One region of the Peribacillus sp. Hz7 genome, then DNA from elsewhere that is predicted to be linked to it. Evidence: riboswitches for the same ligand, from Rfam matches in the RefSeq annotation. Region 1 holds a riboswitch; the other holds the start of a gene.

Region 1 (8,655 bases):
CCACTAAATCAATATTTTCTTCTCCAGGCACTCCAAATATGTATTCCACATTTTGTTTCTCTAAACATTTTACAAAAAGCTCAGCTGCTTTCAAAAAAACACCCCTTTCTACTTTAAATAATATTCACTTGTTAAAGTTCCACAAATATTCTGCTTTTATTTCAGGTTCTGTTAAATAACGTTGTTGATTTTTGGCTCATTTAAGCTCCTCCTTCGTTTCTTGGAGGAGGAGCAACCTTTCAGCAGAGCTGAAAGGCGTGTGAAACCGTGGTTTCACACGAATGAGCCAAAAATCGTATACATCAACAATATTCATTAACATCGCTTTATTTAAAGCTGCATACTGCTTATTTTCCTGGTAGCTATTCCTTAAAATTAAGCAAGTATTAACGAATACGTATATAATAGAAATAAGAGAAAAAGCCGGACATCTTGAGGGAAGGAGTGGCTATGGTGAATTATATAAACATCGAACCTGTATTATCTACATTGACAGAGGAGTGGTTAAAAGTATTTTTCGCTTCGGTGAAAGAAAGACCTTCCTATCTAATTAACGATTCAACTTATGGATTTCAACGAGTGGGCATTCGTGTATTGGGTACACCTCTGGATCAAGATGAGTATTATAATGCCTTATTCGAGATGAATCAAGAGAGTTCTTCCGTTCATGTGTTGAGCGAGGAGTTGGATAAGACGATTGATAATCAGATGATGAAATCGATTCAAGATATATTGGACGTGCATCAGCAAGAACCAAAAGGCCTTTCTATCAATCGGTTAATTGCTTTTATGTATGGAAAGCAATTAATCCCAAAGCATCATGATCCATCGCTTAATCGGCATATTCAATTATCTGTTATGAAAGTGATAGAGCATTTTCAGCAGCACCATTCTGCGGGCTTATTAACGCAAGAGTTTAGGCGCTTTCTTATTGATGTGGTGAAATGGTTAAAAAACCATTGGGCGAAGTGGGCTGAAACTATCACGATAGGTGAGGATTTTCCGAAAGTCGTTTGGTATGGTGACATGAATGACAGTCAAAAATATTTCCTGATGTTATTGATGGAGTTTGGATGTGATGTGTTACTTTTTCATCCTGAAGGAAAGGATTTATTTGCGGAAATCGATCCAAATAATACAATCTCTATTCCTTATCAATATCGTCATACAGCAAAGTTAGAGCCCTTCCCGACCCATCAAAGAGAGCGTCAAACAACCGTTGCTTATCGAGCTAATAAACAACTAGAAATTATGATGCATGACCATGGCTCGGGCATTTATAAGCCATGGCAATTTAGAGATTATATCCCGTCCTCCATTACTTTACGTATGACATATGATGATGTGTTTATTTATGCGAGGGAAAAGGCGATGATTCGTCCAGAATTTAAGCTAGAAAGTAATCGGGTACATATTCCTGTGATTTTTGCCAAAATTCAAGGGGTCTCGAAAGATCGGAAACAATATTGGGAACGTATGAGGGAGCTTATCGATGATTCATTAGCTTTGTGCATTCGCGAGTTTCCTTTTTCTCAAGCGACAAAAGCGAATTATCATTTTCATTATCAAAAGTCTTTAGAACAAGGGACGCTTTCTCCAGAAAAGATGGTCAACAGCAATTGGTGGCGTTATAAACATTTGCCGAATGGACTTCAAAACGCAATTGCTCATACGATTAAAGCGTACTGCGAACATCCTAAATTAAATAAAATAGCAGGAGAATCTGATTATGATCTTCAGTTATTTCTATTTAAACAGGCTAATATGATGCCGGAAGTAGTTCTCCAATTGCTGCAAAAGTTTGATTATGCTCAAGAAATTCCCCGTCTGGTTCTTTATAATATGGAGAAGAATGGAGAGCCTTTTAGGGAAGATGCTGCCCTTCTTTTGTTTTTAAATGAATTTGGCTGTGATGTAATTTGGTATAATCCAGCCGGACATAACGATATTGAACAGTTTATTAATCCTTCATTTTATGATGTTCATTGGTTAGAAGAAGTGGAATTTCAACAGGAGTTTCAAGAAAAAGAAGAATCGATTATTAAGAAGATTATTAAAAAAATATTTTAAGTATAGGAGTGGGATACCATGACAGCTGACTTACAACTTCAAAAACAAGAGTTAAATCCAAATACAGCGCAGCAATTACGTGCTCAGTTACGCCAAGAACCACAAGTGTTGCAGTTAGTTCAATCGCTCGATATTAAAGATCAGCATCAATTATTAACGCTTGGAAAAGAACCAGCTGATAGTTTATCTCGTTTTGCAGATCGAATCTTACATTCGATGACGGTAACAAATATTGAGAAATCGAGCGACTTACTCAATCAATTAGAAAAATTAATGAAGCGCTTTGATCGAAATGAAATTATGAAAGAGCCTGGGTTTCTTGATAAATTATTCAAGCGTGCGAAAAAGACAATTGAAGATGTGTTTAAAAAATATCAAACGTTAGGCGGTGAACTAGATAAAATTAATGCCCAATTTGCGATTATGGAAGACGAATTAAAGCGTGCAAACAATGACTTAGAAGGATTGTATGAAGAAGATATTCAATACTACTTTGAATTAGAGAAGTATGTCGTAGCGGCTGAAATGAAGCTGGAAGAGGTAAGAGATACACTGATTCCGCAGTATGAAGAACGTGTTCAGGCAGGAGATCAATTAGCTCGCATTGAATTAGAAGGATTACGAACAGTTCAAGAATTATTAGAACGGAAGATTGATGATTTAGAGAAAGCAAGAATGGTTGCTGTTGTTGCTGCGCCACAAATTAAGACAATGCAGCGTGGGAATAATGATTTAATGGCGAAAATCAATAGTAACTTTGTAACGGTGATTCCGATTTTTAAAATGGGGATTATTAATACGGTATATGCGAAGCGTCAAAAATTACATTCTGATTCATTAAATGCTTTTGAAGAAAGAGCGAATCAGATGTTAACGGAAGTAACTTCAGATATTATGAATCAAAGTGTTGAAATTGCTGAGCGAACAGGCAGCTCCAGCATAAAAATGGAAACGATTGAGACGATGTGGACGACAATCGAAAAAGGAATTGTAGAGTATAAGAGAGTAAAAGAAGAGCAGTCGCTGCAGCGAGTGGAAGATAAGAAACGATTAGAAGCTCTTCAAGAAGAGGCGAAAAGGGTGCTATCGCAAGGGTAAAAAACGCTTGCATTACTTGCAGTTTCGCTATACTATAAGTGAGGAATTAAAATAATCTGCCAATGTGCAGAAGAGGTTCTAGCTACCCTCTTTAAAAAACTAAGAAGAAACAGTACTCTGTCTTAGGGTGCTGTTTTTTCGTTATAAAGGAGTTTTTTAGGAATGAAAAAGGAAAAAGCAGTGGTTGTATTTAGTGGTGGTCAGGATAGTACGACATGTTTGTTCTGGGCATTAGAAAGATTTGCTGAAGTTGAGGCGGTCACATTTGATTATAATCAGCGTCATCGACTGGAAATTGAGTGTGCACAAAATATTGCAAATGAGCTTGGTATCAAGCATCATATTTTAGATATGTCTTTGTTAAATCAACTCGCTCCAAATGCGTTGACTCGTAATGATATTGAGGTAAAGGATGGCGAAGATGGTGAATTACCTTCGACGTTCGTGCCAGGACGTAATTTACTATTTCTTTCGTTTGCCGGTGTGATTGCGAGCCAAATCGGTGCGAAACATATTGTCACTGGTGTATGTGAAACAGATTTCAGCGGCTATCCAGATTGTCGCGATGTGTTTATTAAATCGTTAAATGTGACATTGAATTTATCGATGGACAATTCGTTTGTCATTGATACACCGTTAATGTGGTTGAATAAAGAAGAAACGTGGGAGCTTGCCGATCAGTTAGGCGCATTTGAATTTGTCCGTGAAAAAACATTAACGTGTTATAACGGAATCATTGCGGATGGATGTGGGGAGTGCCCAGCGTGTAAGCTTAGACAAAAAGGCCTTGTAGATTATTTAAGTAAGCGGAAGGAGTCTTAAAGGCATGTATGGATTTCGAATTGTTGATAAGCTCCAGAAACTAGATCAAGATATACAAAGAAATCAATTAAACTATCATAAGAAGCGCGTTCTTGTAAGTAAAGAATTCACATTTGATGCCGCTCACCATCTTCATTGTTATGAAGGAAAATGTAAAAACTTGCATGGTCATACGTATCGAGTGGTCTTTGGCTTAAGCGGATTTACCGATGACCGTGGTTTGATGATGGATTTCGGTGATATTAAACAGATATGGAAAGATAAAATTGAAATTTATTTAGATCACCGCTATTTAAATGAAACGCTGCCATTGATGAATACAACGGCAGAGAATATGGTCGTTTGGATATATGAAAAAATGGCGGATGCGCTGCGTGAAGAGCCCCAATACAAAGGAGCTCGGGTAGAATTTGTTCGCCTGTTTGAAACGCCAACGAGCTATGCGGAAGCAAGACGGGAGTGGATGGAAGGTGAGTAAAATTCCCGTTATGGAGATTTTTGGACCTACCATACAAGGGGAAGGTTCTATGATTGGACAAAAAACGATGTTTGTACGTACAGCTGGCTGTGATTATTCTTGTTCCTGGTGTGATTCAGCTTTTACATGGGATGGAAGTGGGAAAGAATACATTACTCAGATGACTGCGGAAGAAATCTGGGATGAACTGAAAAGAATCGGTGGAGATGGTTTTTCCTTTGTCACGATTTCGGGTGGCAATCCAGCTTTACTGAAAAATCTATCCAGTTTAGTTGCGCTCTTAAAAGAACAGGGGATAAAAATGGGCGTGGAAACACAGGGAAGCAGATGGCAGGATTGGTTTTATGAAATCAATGAGCTGACGATTTCTCCTAAGCCGCCTAGCTCGGGAATGAAAACAGATTTCGGGATACTTGATGAAATCTTCACTAAGTTGCAAAACAATCAACACCATGTTTCGCTTAAGGTTGTGATTTTTAATGATGAAGATTATGAGTATGGAAAAGCGATGCATCATCGCTACCCGGACATTCCGTTCTTTTTTCAGGTTGGAAATGATGATAGTACGACGACGGACGATTCTAGATTGATTAGTAGACTTCTACAAAAATATGAGTGGTTAATTGATAAAGTTGTGCAAGATCAGACTGTTACAAATGTGAAGGTGCTCCCGCAGCTGCATACGTATATTTGGGGCAATAAACGAGGAGTATAAAGATATGAGAATATTATTTTATTTACTATCCATCGTGGCTGCAAACGTGGTCACAGCGGCTTTTGCACCGCTCCAATTTGGTGTATTTATCGTACCGATGGGAACCTTGTTAATTGGAGCAACATTTATCTTTCGGGATCTTGTCCAAAATAAATATGGTCGAGCGAAGACATATGGATTCATTGTGACAGCGCTCATTTTATCAGCAGCTGTATCGTTTACACTAGGGGATACATTATTAATTGTTGCAGCCTCCGCGCTTTCATTTATTGTTGCGGAATCCACTGATACAGAGATTTACTCACGTTTGAAGTTACCGATGAGCTGGCGCGTATTCTATAGCGGAATTGTTGGCGGGTTTCTCGATTCGGTAATTTTCGTTGTGATTGGTTTAAGCCCATTTGGTGCAAACATTTTACCTTGGGAAGCCGTACCTGCTGCTATTGTGGGGCAAATTATTGTCAAAACAATTGTTCAAATGATTGGTGCGTTCGTCTTGAATCAGGTGCATGTTCGTTTAGAGAAGAAAACTGTCGTTAATTAATATAGTGAAGAGGCTCAGTCTTATGACTGAGCCTTTTCTCATTCACCCTAATCGCCTGTCTGTTCTTTATGAAGAAAATCACTAGTACAGTGGAGAATCAGGAAATTTCTTAATGGTTTTGTATAAATTACCCTTAATGAAGAACTATAGAAAAAGAGAGCTTATAAGTCACCTGCAAAAAAATGGGGGAAGCAACTTGATTCGAAATATAAATAAACTTTTAAGGAAACCCAAGCCCAAAAAGAATAATTTACAAAACGAACAGGAACAGCAGAATTCTAAGCCAGAAGATTTCCTTTCTGATAATTTCGATAAAAATATCGAAACTTTTCATTTAGTTTATGATCGTTGTTCAGACGTCCTTTTCCGTTCGTTCTTACTTTTCGGAAAAACAAGAGCGACGATTATTTATATAGAGGGTATTACGAACGTCGAAGGGATGGAGGAATTCGTTCTGTCGCCACTCATTAAGGAAACAGCAAGCGAACCTCAGCTATTAAATGAATTTCTTGAAAATAAACTGCCTGTTTCCAAAGTAAAGAGAGTGCATACACTAGCCGAGTGTATCGAATCAATCTCATCTGGAAATCCTATCCTTCTCTATGAAGGGGAAAGTGCTGGCTTTTCTTTAGGATTAGCCAAATGGGAAAAGCGCGGGATTGAAGAACCTGTAGCAGAAGTAGGAATCAGGGGGCCGCGAGAGGGATTTAATGAATCTTTAGAGGTAAGTACATCTCAATTGCGACGCATTATTAAAAGTCCGGCTCTAAAAATACAATCGATGAAAATCGGGAGTTATACGCAGACTACGGTTGCCATTGCCTATATTGATGGAATTGTAGATCCAACACTAATTGAAGAAATAACGAATCGATTGAAGAGAATTGAGATAGACGGTGTTTTAGAAAGCGAGTACATCGAGGAAATGATTGAGGACAATCCATATTCCCCTTTCCCTCAGATACTATCAACAGAACGACCGGATACAGCCTGTTCTAGTTTATTAGAGGGACGAGCGGTCATTTTAGTAGAAGGAACACCATTTAGTTTAATTGCTCCAATTTCCTTCTTTTCTTTGCTTCAATCACATGAGGACTATTATCAACGCTTTATGGTTAGCACACTTATCCGTTTGTTACGTTATAGTTTTCTTAGTATCTCACTCTTGCTGCCTTCTTTTTATGTCGCTATTTTGACGTTTCATCAGGAGGCGATACCAACAGCACTGCTGCTGAGTGTGTCAGCGTCCCGGGAGGCGGTCCCATTTCCTGCCGTAGTAGAAGCGCTGCTTATGGAAATTATGTTTGAAGGGCTACGGGAGGCAGGGGTTCGATTGCCAAAGCAGATTGGCTCTGCTGTTAGTATTGTTGGAGCGCTAGTGATTGGTCAAGCTGCCGTTCAAGCAGGATTGGTTTCCGCGCCAATGGTCATTGTGGTGGCGATTACGGGAATCTCTTCTTTTATGATTCCTCGTTATATTGCAGGAATTGCTATCCGGATGCTGCGTTTTCCTATGATGTTGCTTGCTGGTACTTTAGGACTACTCGGCATTATGATGGGAATCATCGCCATAGTCATTCACTTGTGCGGCTTGCGCTCCTTCGGTGTCCCTTACTTACAGCCACTGGCACCGCTAAAAGGGAGTGAGTTAAAGGATATGCTGTGGAGATCGCCTGTGTGGAAGATGGATACACGGCCACATCTTACAGGGGAGTTTAACCAATATCGCCAGTCTCCAAATCAGGCGCCGAGTTCGAAAAAAGGGGGGGACACCCAGTGAAAAATATTCTCCGTATACTATGTATTTTCGGGTTGATTTTTCTTTTAAGCGGCTGTTGGGATCGGGTGGAAGTCAATGATTTGGCTATTGTCACAGCAGCAGCTATTGATATAAAGGATGACAATCAAATTGAATTATCCCTCCAAGTGTTTATCCCTAAAGCATTAAGCACCGGAGGAGGTCAAGGAGGGGCAGGTCAAGGAGGGGGAGGAGCTACTACATTGGTGAGGTCCCAAAAAGGATCCAATATTTCAGATGCGCTTTCCAAACTACAAAGCAAGATTCCGCGCAAAGTTTTTTGGGGACAATGTAAAGTATTTATATTCGGCGAAAAGTTAGCAAAGCAAGGAATACAAGATCCGATGGATTTCTTACTTCGCCATCCGCAGCCAAGAGAGAGAGCTTATTTGTATGTTAGTAAAGGGAACCCAAAGGCTGTTCTTGAATCGATTCCTCCTCTAGAACGCTATTCGGGGGAAGTGATTCGGGAACTATCTGATTTACATATCGGGATGCAGGTTACCATGCAGGATGTACAGGAAGGGTTAATAGGTGTAGCTCAGGCTGGCGCACTTCCATTTATTAAAATTTTACCACCAGGTAAAGGGGAAGAGAAATTACAGGGAATTCCGTACATTGTCGGAACTGCGGTGTTCAAAAAAGGTAAAATGGTTGGAACGATGTCAGAAAAGGCAACAAGAGGAGTCTTGTGGTTAAGAAATGAAATGGAAGCCTACACAGTTACCGTAAAACCGGAAGGCGTTAAAGGAGAAATATCTTTAAATCCAGTGTCGGCACGTGTCAAGATGATTCCGCAAATACGAAATAATAAATGGAAAGTGCTCGTGAACATTGATACAGAGGGAGCTGTTATCCAAAATGGAACGAATTTGGATCTTACAAGTCCAAAATCACTACAGACTGTAGAAAAAGCGTATCAAGAAGATATCAAAAAGCGTATCGAGCTAGCTATTCAGCAAGCGCAGCATAAGATGAAAGCGGACATTATAAAATTCGGTGAAGAATTCCATCGGAAATATCCTAAAGAGTGGAAAAAAAATGAAAATCGCTGGGCTGAGGTGTACCCGGAGGTGGAAGTGGAAGTCAACGTTGAGGCCCATATTCGCAGACAGGGCTATATAAATAAA
Region 2 (8,655 bases), on a different contig from region 1:
TTCTTTTCTGCCATCGAATAAAGCACGCGGCTGCCTCCAATAATAAAGGCATTCCAACTTGTCAAAATTCCAGCTACACCGCCCAGAATTAAAATAGTAGCAAAAAGACTGGAACCATAAACTGCAGCCATAGCATCTGCTGTCGGTAAAACAGAACTACTAAGCACGCCCTTATCTAAAGAAATTCCGACTGCAAAAATCACGGCTACATAGAAGAATACAGCAAAACCAACAGATGTAATGAGGATCTTTCCGATTGATTTAGGAGGTACATTCATTTCTTCCGCCGTTTGCGGAATGACATCAAAGCCAACAAACATGAACGGTGTCATAACGAGAACAGCGATGACTCCTGCTGTTCCACCAACAAACAGTGGTTCTGCATTTGAAAAATCACTAGTAATAGCTGATCCAAAAATTAACATCAATCCAATAAGCGCTATGACAATCGTTAAAACCATTTGAAGGATGGCCGCTGATTTCATCCCTAAGTAATTAATAATCGTAACGAATATAGAACCGGCTACTCCAACAAGTACCCAAGATAAATAGACATCATATCCAGTTATGGTATACATATATCCAACCTTATAATTAGGAAAGATATATTCGACAACAGTTGGCAAAGCCACAGCCTCAAAAGCCACAACCGAAATATAACCGAGTGCTAAGGCCCAAGATGCTACGAACGCAGCTTTAGGGCCTACTCCTCTAAGTACGTAAATAAGCGCTCCACCTGTTGTCGGCATAGCCGAGGCTAGTTCCGCATATGTCAGACCAACGAATATTACTAATACTCCACCAATGACAAAGGCGATCATCGCCCCAAGTGTTCCTGCTGATCCTATCCAATTACCAGATAAGACGACCCATCCCCAACCAATCATCGCTCCAAAAGCAAGAAATAAAATATCCATCCTCGAAAGGACTTTATTGAGATTTTTTTGTTCTCTAATAGTAATCCCTCCCCAAAAGATTTCCTATTGATCGATAATGTCTTCTACAAAAAAGAAGTAATCGAAACGGTTTTATAAGCGGTAAAGAATTCAACAGCAGCTTGTCCTTGTTCTCTCGTACCAGAGCTTGATTCTTTCATTCCTCCAAATGGAGCTTGTGGTTCTGCCCCACCTGTTTCCCCATTAATTTGGACCATTCCGACTTCACTATTTTTAATAAAATGGAAGGCTTTGTCCAAGCTTGTTGTAAACAACGAAGCACTTAATCCATATATCGTATCATTCGCTTTAGCGAGTGCTTCTGAATAATCTGCTACCTTTACTACAGCTAAAACAGGTCCAAAAATCTCTTCCCTTGCAATAGCCATCTCATTTGTTACCTGTCCGAAAATCGTCGGTTCAATAAAATAACCTTCGTTAAATGTTGGTCCCTCTAAACATTTGCCACCAAAAAGCAATTGGGCTCCTTCTTCAACTCCTTTCGCTATATAAGAAGAAACTGTATCAAATTGATTTTTAGAGGCTACCGGTCCCATATTTACTGTTTCGTCTAGTCCATCTCCCACTTTAATTTGCTTTACTTCAGTCAATAGCTTGTCTACAAATGTATCGTAAATAGACTGCTCTACATACACTCGGCTTGTTGCTGTACAGCGCTGACCTGTTTGCTTCATAGCTCCTTCAATCGTCAGCTTAGCCGCCAAATCTAAATCAGCATCCGCTAGAACAACAGCAGGATTTTTCCCTCCAAGCTCTAGTTGGAATTTTTTGTTTTGTGCTACTGCTTTAGAAGCAATCTCTCGCCCAACTTGATTAGAGCCGGTAAAGGTAACCGCTGCTGTATCCGGATGCTCAACGAGTGCATTCCCCACTTTGGCTCCGCTTCCCATGACCAAATTCAAAACTCCTTCAGGTAAACCAGCTTTTTCAAATACTTCTGCAATTTTTACCGCTGTAATCCCTGATTCCCGAGCAGGCTTCCAGACAACCGTATTTCCGTAAACGAGAGCCGGTGCCATTTTCCATATTGGAATCGCCACAGGGAAATTCCATGGTGTAATGACAGAAACAACGCCTAAAGGAACCCTGAGCGAATACAGCGTATTTTGAGGATTAATAGAGGGAAGAAGTTCCCCCGTCTTCCTCATCCCTTCCTGTGCAAAATAACGTAAAATCATCACAGCTCTAGCAACTTCACCTTTCATTTCTGCAAATCTCTTACCCATCTCTTTTGTAGCTATTCTTGCTATTTCTTCAGTCTGCTGTTCTAAAAGGTCAGCTGATTTTCGCAAAAACTCTCCCCGTGTCACGGGAGAGAGCTGCTTCCATTGAAGAAAGGCTTGTTTAGCATGTATAACAGCACTGTCCACTTCCTCAACTGTAGAAACAGTTGTCGTTCCTAAACATTCAGATGGATTCGCTGGATTATAATGCTTATATGTCTCTCTGCTCTTCGATTCAGTCCACTTTCCTCCAATGTAATTTAAATAATCCATCATCCTTCTCCCTTCCTCTCCTTTTTCCTCATCCTCTTAAAAAAGCTCCTTTTCAACTGCTAACATCGTTTCATCTAAAATATCAATCATTCTTTCAATCTCTGCTTTATTAATGACTAAAGGAGGAGCAAAGACGAGCGTATCTTGATCAAAAGTGACAGTACGGATAATTAATCCACGTTTCGCAGCTTCCTCTGCAAGTTTAGGAGAGAGTGGTGTTTCAAAGCTTTCCCCAGTCAATTTATCTTTGACAATTTCAATGCCACCAATTAATCCAAGCGCTCGAACCTCACCAACAATTCGATGATTGCTTTGTAAATATTTAAAGCCCTTCAGTAATTCCTCACCCATAAGTTTTGCATTTTCCACTAAATTTTCCCGTTCAATAATTTCAATATTTTTTAAAGCAACGCTGCAAGCTGTCGGATGGCCACTATACGTATAACCATGTAGAAGCGTCCCTTTCGACAGTTCCTTCAAATCATCAAACATCTTTTCGGAGAATAGAACGCCTCCTAACTGGGCATATCCGCTCGAAACTCCTTTTGCAAAGCACATCATATCCGGTACCACTCCATAATGATTAACGCCAAACATCGTTCCAGTTCTTCCAAATCCTGTAATAACTTCATCTACAATCATTAGGATACCATATTCATCACAGATTTTTCTTACTTCTTGTAGATATCCCTCTGGCGCTATATTTACACCGCCTGCACCTTGCACAGGTTCTGTAATGAAAGCTGCAATTGTTTCAGGACCTTCTTGTTCAATGGCTTCACGTAGCGCTTCACTAGAGGTACCATCTACATGATAAAAGTCTGGTGTAATCGAGTTTGTGAAATCACGGAACGGCTTTAAGCCTGTTGCACTTGTCGCTCCCATAGCTACCCCATGATAGGACTGTGTACGAGATATAATTTTTTGGCGATTCGGCTGCCCTTTTAAAATCCAATAGTGGCGAGCTAATTTAAATGCAGTATCATTAGACTCAGATCCACCAGAAGTAAAGAAAACAGCATTTAAATCTCCTGGAGCAATCGATGCAAGTTTCGAAGCTAATCGAATGGCTGGCTCATTACTAATTGTTCCGAAACATGAACTAAATGCTAGTTTTGACATTTGCTCTTGAGCCACTTGTGCCAGCTCCTCTCGCCCATGTCCAATATTCACATTCCAAAGTGAGCTCATCCCATCAATCACTTGTTTTCCAGTAATATCAGTTAAATAGATTCCTTTTCCCTCTGTAAAAATAAAACTTGGTCCATTTGCTTGCTGTTGGGCAATCGATGATGTTGGATGAATAAAATGCTTTTTATCTAACTCCATCAATTCTTTGTCTACCTTTACGTCTTTTAACATTTACAACACCCTCTCTAAAAAATATGTGGATATATAAAATATTTAAGCAAAATTCATGCCAAAAGGAATTTATGTAAAAAATATGTAAAAACAAGGCGATTCAGTCTCTCATTCTATGAAAACAATCCACTTTCGAATCAAAAGTGGGAATTTATGATTCATTTCTTGATTGTTAATGCCTTAATAATTTATATTTGAATCATAACCATAAATTGGATTGTAAATTTCTTAATAAAGGCTTAACAAAAAAAGAAGAAAGAGAGGGGAAATTATGAATTATGCTACCGTTAATACCATTTTAGATACAATCATCCATACTTCGAATAACAATATTACTGTCACTGATGAGAAAGGATATATTTTGCATACAAATCCCCAACACTGGGCTGTTTATGGGATCGAGCTCGATCAGTATGTCGGAAAATCGGTTTATGAGCTTGAAGCAGAAGGAATTCTTTCTCCATCTATTACCGCAATGGTACTTAAAGAAAGAAAATCGATTGAAGTGATGCAGCACACGATAACAGGAAAAGTAGTGATGGCAACTGCCTACCCGGTTTTTAACGATGATGGAAAGATTATTTTAGTCATCAGCTATGCCCAAGATCAAACAGAGATTAATAACCTTCAACATCAATATGAACAATTAAAGAGAAAAATAGAAAGCTATCAAACAGAAGTTAAGGAGCTGCGTGGGAAAGAAGGGGTTATTTACCGCAGCAAAAAAATGGAGCACATTGAAAAAACGCTTCATCGGGTTGCTGAATCGGATGCAACTGTGTTGTTTTTAGGAGAGTCAGGTGTCGGAAAAAGTATGTTTGCTCGCAAATTACATAATCAGAGTTACCGTAAAAAGGAGCCGTTTATTGAAGTGAATTGTAGTACAATACCTGAAAGTTTATTTGAAGCAGAAATGTTCGGCTATGAACCAGGCTCTTTTACTGGTGCCCTTAAGCAAGGTAAACAAGGACTAATTGAACAAGCCCATAATGGGACTTTATTTTTAGATGAAATCGGGGAGCTGCCTTTGGCTATTCAAGTAAAATTATTAAAGGTGTTACAGGAAAAAAAATTCACAAGAATTGGAGGAATGAAGGAGTGCCATATTGATTTCCGTCTTGTAGCAGCTACTAATCAAAATTTAGAAGAAATGGTTCAAAAGGGGACATTCCGGCTTGATTTATATTATCGATTAAGTGTCATTCCACTTCACATTCCTTCTTTACGTGATCGAAAAGAGGATATTGCTTTATTAATCAATCACTATCTAGAATTAATTAACAAGAAGTATAAAACAAATAAAAAATTGCATTCTGCCACATATGAAGCTTTAATTCAATATATATGGCCTGGGAATGTACGAGAATTAGAAAACCTTATTGAACGACTTATTTTAACTACTGATGAAACCATTATTTTTCCAAATACTTTGCCTTCTTCTATCATAGTTCAAAGCCCGACTTCACCAAAAGAGCCCTCTCTTATTATTGAACAAACAATGATTGAAAGTTATGATCTTAAAACTATTTTAGAAAAAGTAGAAAAATGGACCATTTCCAAAGCGTATCAACAATGCAAATCAACATATAAAATGGCTGCCTTTCTTGGCATCAGCCAACCGTCCGTCATTCGTAAACTCAAAAAATATAAAAATCAGCTCCTTCCTTAAACACAGAACAAAAGCGAAAGCGCCTTGTTCTGCAATAGCTGCTTACAAGCTAGAAGATGAAGTCGCTCTTGGACTTCATCGGCTGGGCAGGCCGCGACCTTGAGAAACTAGAGGCTGAAAGCGCTTATCCACAATTTAAGCATTTTATAACTTCCTAAACAACGAAAGAACCACCTCTCAAAAATATTCGAAGGTGGTTGTTAATTGATTCCTTTATCAATCAAAGAAGCATACTAAATAGCAACTCTTTTACAGATATATAGCCATAGCAATTTCATCACAAGTTGGGAACTTGCTGCAATTCAAACAGTCCTTCCACACTTTTTGAGGCATCTCATCTTTCTGAATCACCTGAAATCCGCATTTTTCAAAAAATGTAACCTGATAAGTAAGAGAAATGAGCTTTTTAATTTCAATTTTTCTTGTTTCTTCTACAATCTGTTCAACAAGTAATTTACCTACCCCTCTTCCCTTTGCCTCTTCAGCTACGACAAGCGAGCGAATCTCTGATAAATCTTTTCCTAATATATGAAGACTCGCTGCCCCCACAACCTGATCATCAATAGTTGCCACGCAGATAGCCTGAAGATTTTCATACAATGACTCGCGGGTACGCGGGAGCAAAAGACCTTGTTGAGCATACATATTAATCAAGCTATAAATAGCCTCTACATCACTTGCTTTAGCCTTCCGAATGTTCACCATATAATCTCACCTTTTTTTAGAAACTATGATTAAAATCATACTTGAGATTTCAGAAAAGTCAATAAAGCAATCGTGGAAATCATAATTTTCTGTTGATATGCAATGAAATGACTTAGAATTATTCCCTTTATCATTGCTCTATCTATGGAAATAAACACTAGCCCCTTATTCTATTGACGAAATAAGCTTACATCCTATACTATTAGCCATTGAGCGTTCATTCAAAAACGTGGTTCGAAACCATCCCACGATAAAAAACTAGGGAGAGAGTCAACAATGAATAGCAGAACATTAATAGTCAATGGAATTTTAGCAGCCCTTTATGTAGCTGTTTCACTTGTGATTAACCCAATTGCTTTTTCCGCAATTCAGTTTCGGATTCCTGAACTGTTTAATCATTTGATTGTATTCAACAAAAAGTATATTTACGGAATTGTAGCTGGGGTGTTTATTACCAATTTATTTTCCTCAATGGCTGCTTACGATTTAATTTTTGGCGTTGGACAGTCCTTACTAGCACTACTCATTGTGATTTTTGCTTCACGTTATATTAAGAATATTAAAGTGTTGATGATCATTAATATTCTCGTATTCACATTCACGATGTTTATGATTGCGCTTGAACTGCATCTTGCACTAGGATTTCCGTTCTGGCTTAGCTGGTTCACAACAGCGGTTGGAGAGTTTACCGTCATGCTAATCGGAGCTCCTATTATATATACCATGAATAAGCGCATTCAATTTTCAAAATGGATTTCCTAAATAGAAAAAGGCTGTCAATACTTCGTCCGTTCGAAGATGACAGCTTTTTTTTCATACCTGCCCTTCAATAAATATGTAAATTTTTAATATCTTTACGTTTCTTTAATTTACTAAAATTGTACTTAGTAATATTTACTCGAGGCAGAAGTACATCTTCATGAAACAATAATTGAAATTGATGTCAAAGATAGTATCCCTCTTTTGCTGTGTAAAGCTAATCAATTCGGTATAGTACGTGTAGAAAGTGAAATATCACAAGAAACTAATGTACAAATTAAATTGCCAGTGGTCTAAAACAAAATCGCTCCTATGCGGGCGATTTTGTTTTAATTTCTACTCAATATATTAACACGTAATCACATTACTCTAGCTATTTCAAAACAGCTCTAAAATCTTTATAAAAACGGTGGTGAAATAATGAAAAAAAGAATTATTGATCGATTTGAGGGAGATCTTGCAGTCGTTGAATTTAACGATACAATGGAGGATATTCCAAAGGCTAAATTGCCAAAAGAAGCCGCTGTTGGCGATGTTCTTGTATTCGATGGCGATAAAATCACTATCCATACAAAGGAAACAGCGAAGTTGAAGCAGAAAATTGAAGATTTAATGGATGAGCTATTTGACGATTAACGGCTAGCCCTGCTTTAAAACCGGGGTTTATATTTTCCCTTTCCTATGCACAAAAAAGGAAAATAAAAGAGGGATTAACTTCGTCCTAAAAAACTATGCACTGAATGGTTATTTTCCCAAAATCAAAAGGATGGGCGAAGTTTTTCACAACCAAACAAATGGGTATTAAAAAAGACTAATCACGAAGATTAGTCCATTACGCGCCTTAGAGGATTCGAACCTCTGACCGACGGCTTAGAAGGCCGTTGCTCTATCCTGCTGAGCTAAAGGCGCATGATTCTATGTATGGCGGAGAAGGAGGGATTTGAACCCTCGCGCCGGTTACCCGACCTACACCCTTAGCAGGGGCGCCTCTTCAGCCTCTTGAGTACTTCCCCACATAAAAAAAATGGCTCCGCAGGTAGGATTCGAACCTACGACCGTTCGGTTAACAGCCGAATGCTCTACCACTGAGCTACTGCGGAACAATAAAAAATATAAATGGTGGGCCTAAGTGGACTCGAACCACCGACCTCACGCTTATCAGGCGTGCGCTCTAACCAGCTGAGCTATAGGCCCATTTTGGAGCGGGTGAAGGGAATCGAACCCTCATCATCAGCTTGGAAGGCTGAGGTTTTACCACTAAACTACACCCGCATATAAAATTGGAGGCAACACCCGGATTTGAACCGGGGATAAAGGTTTTGCAGACCTCTGCCTTACCACTTGGCTATGCTGCCATTGACTGGGCTAGAAGGATTCGAACCTTCGCATGACGGAATCAAAATCCGCTGCCTTACCGCTTGGCTATAGCCCAACAATAAAAAATGAAACAAATGGCGGTCCGGACGGGACTCGAACCCGCGACCTCCTGCGTGACAGGCAGGCATTCTAACCAGCTGAACTACCGGACCATATGAAGAAAAAAATGGAGGAGGTAGAGGGATTCGAACCCCCGCGGGGTTTGACCCCCCTGTCGGTTTTCAAGACCGATCCCTTCAGCCGGACTTGGGTATACCTCCGTTATAATCATGGTGGAGCCTAGCGGGATCGAACCGCTGACCTCCTGCGTGCAAGGCAGGCGCTCTCCCAG

What was found. Region 1 has a riboswitch for preQ1 ahead of queC (7-cyano-7-deazaguanine synthase QueC). Riboswitches for the same ligand answer to the same signal wherever they lie in the genome.
Positions count from the first base shown of each region.
Region 2: it holds a riboswitch for preQ1, as region 1 does, so the genes downstream of both, ACE199_RS12250 (QueT transporter family protein) here and queC (7-cyano-7-deazaguanine synthase QueC) in region 1, are expected to answer to the same signal.

Region 1 covers NZ_JBHHJV010000001.1:595,474-604,128, forward strand. Annotated here, with positions in the region: gene ACE199_RS02810 (acetolactate synthase large subunit) at 1-94, opposite strand, end outside; gene ACE199_RS02815 (YceG family protein) at 451-2,070, shown strand; gene ACE199_RS02820 (toxic anion resistance protein) at 2,089-3,168, shown strand; PreQ1 riboswitch class I at 3,235-3,277, shown strand; gene queC (7-cyano-7-deazaguanine synthase QueC) at 3,331-3,990, shown strand; gene queD (6-carboxytetrahydropterin synthase QueD) at 3,995-4,468, shown strand; gene queE (7-carboxy-7-deazaguanine synthase QueE) at 4,461-5,183, shown strand; gene ACE199_RS02840 (VUT family protein) at 5,188-5,727, shown strand; gene ACE199_RS02845 (spore germination protein) at 5,924-7,507, shown strand; gene ACE199_RS02850 (Ger(x)C family spore germination protein) at 7,504-8,655, shown strand, end outside.
Region 2 covers NZ_JBHHJV010000007.1:203,493-212,147, forward strand. Annotated here, with positions in the region: gene ACE199_RS12225 (APC family permease) at 1-917, opposite strand, end outside; gene ACE199_RS12230 (aldehyde dehydrogenase family protein) at 1,001-2,455, opposite strand; gene ACE199_RS12235 (aminotransferase family protein) at 2,489-3,814, opposite strand; gene ACE199_RS12240 (sigma-54 interaction domain-containing protein) at 4,086-5,483, shown strand; gene ACE199_RS12245 (N-acetyltransferase) at 5,733-6,188, opposite strand; PreQ1 riboswitch class I at 6,412-6,456, shown strand; gene ACE199_RS12250 (QueT transporter family protein) at 6,465-6,950, shown strand; gene ACE199_RS12255 (DUF3006 domain-containing protein) at 7,368-7,583, shown strand; tRNA gene ACE199_RS12260 (tRNA-Arg) at 7,783-7,856, opposite strand; tRNA gene ACE199_RS12265 (tRNA-Ser) at 7,870-7,960, opposite strand; tRNA gene ACE199_RS12270 (tRNA-Asn) at 7,973-8,047, opposite strand; tRNA gene ACE199_RS12275 (tRNA-Ile) at 8,065-8,141, opposite strand; tRNA gene ACE199_RS12280 (tRNA-Gly) at 8,146-8,219, opposite strand; tRNA gene ACE199_RS12285 (tRNA-Cys) at 8,229-8,302, opposite strand; tRNA gene ACE199_RS12290 (tRNA-Gln) at 8,308-8,379, opposite strand; tRNA gene ACE199_RS12295 (tRNA-Asp) at 8,400-8,476, opposite strand; tRNA gene ACE199_RS12300 (tRNA-Ser) at 8,492-8,584, opposite strand; tRNA gene ACE199_RS12305 (tRNA-Ala) at 8,595-8,655, opposite strand, start outside.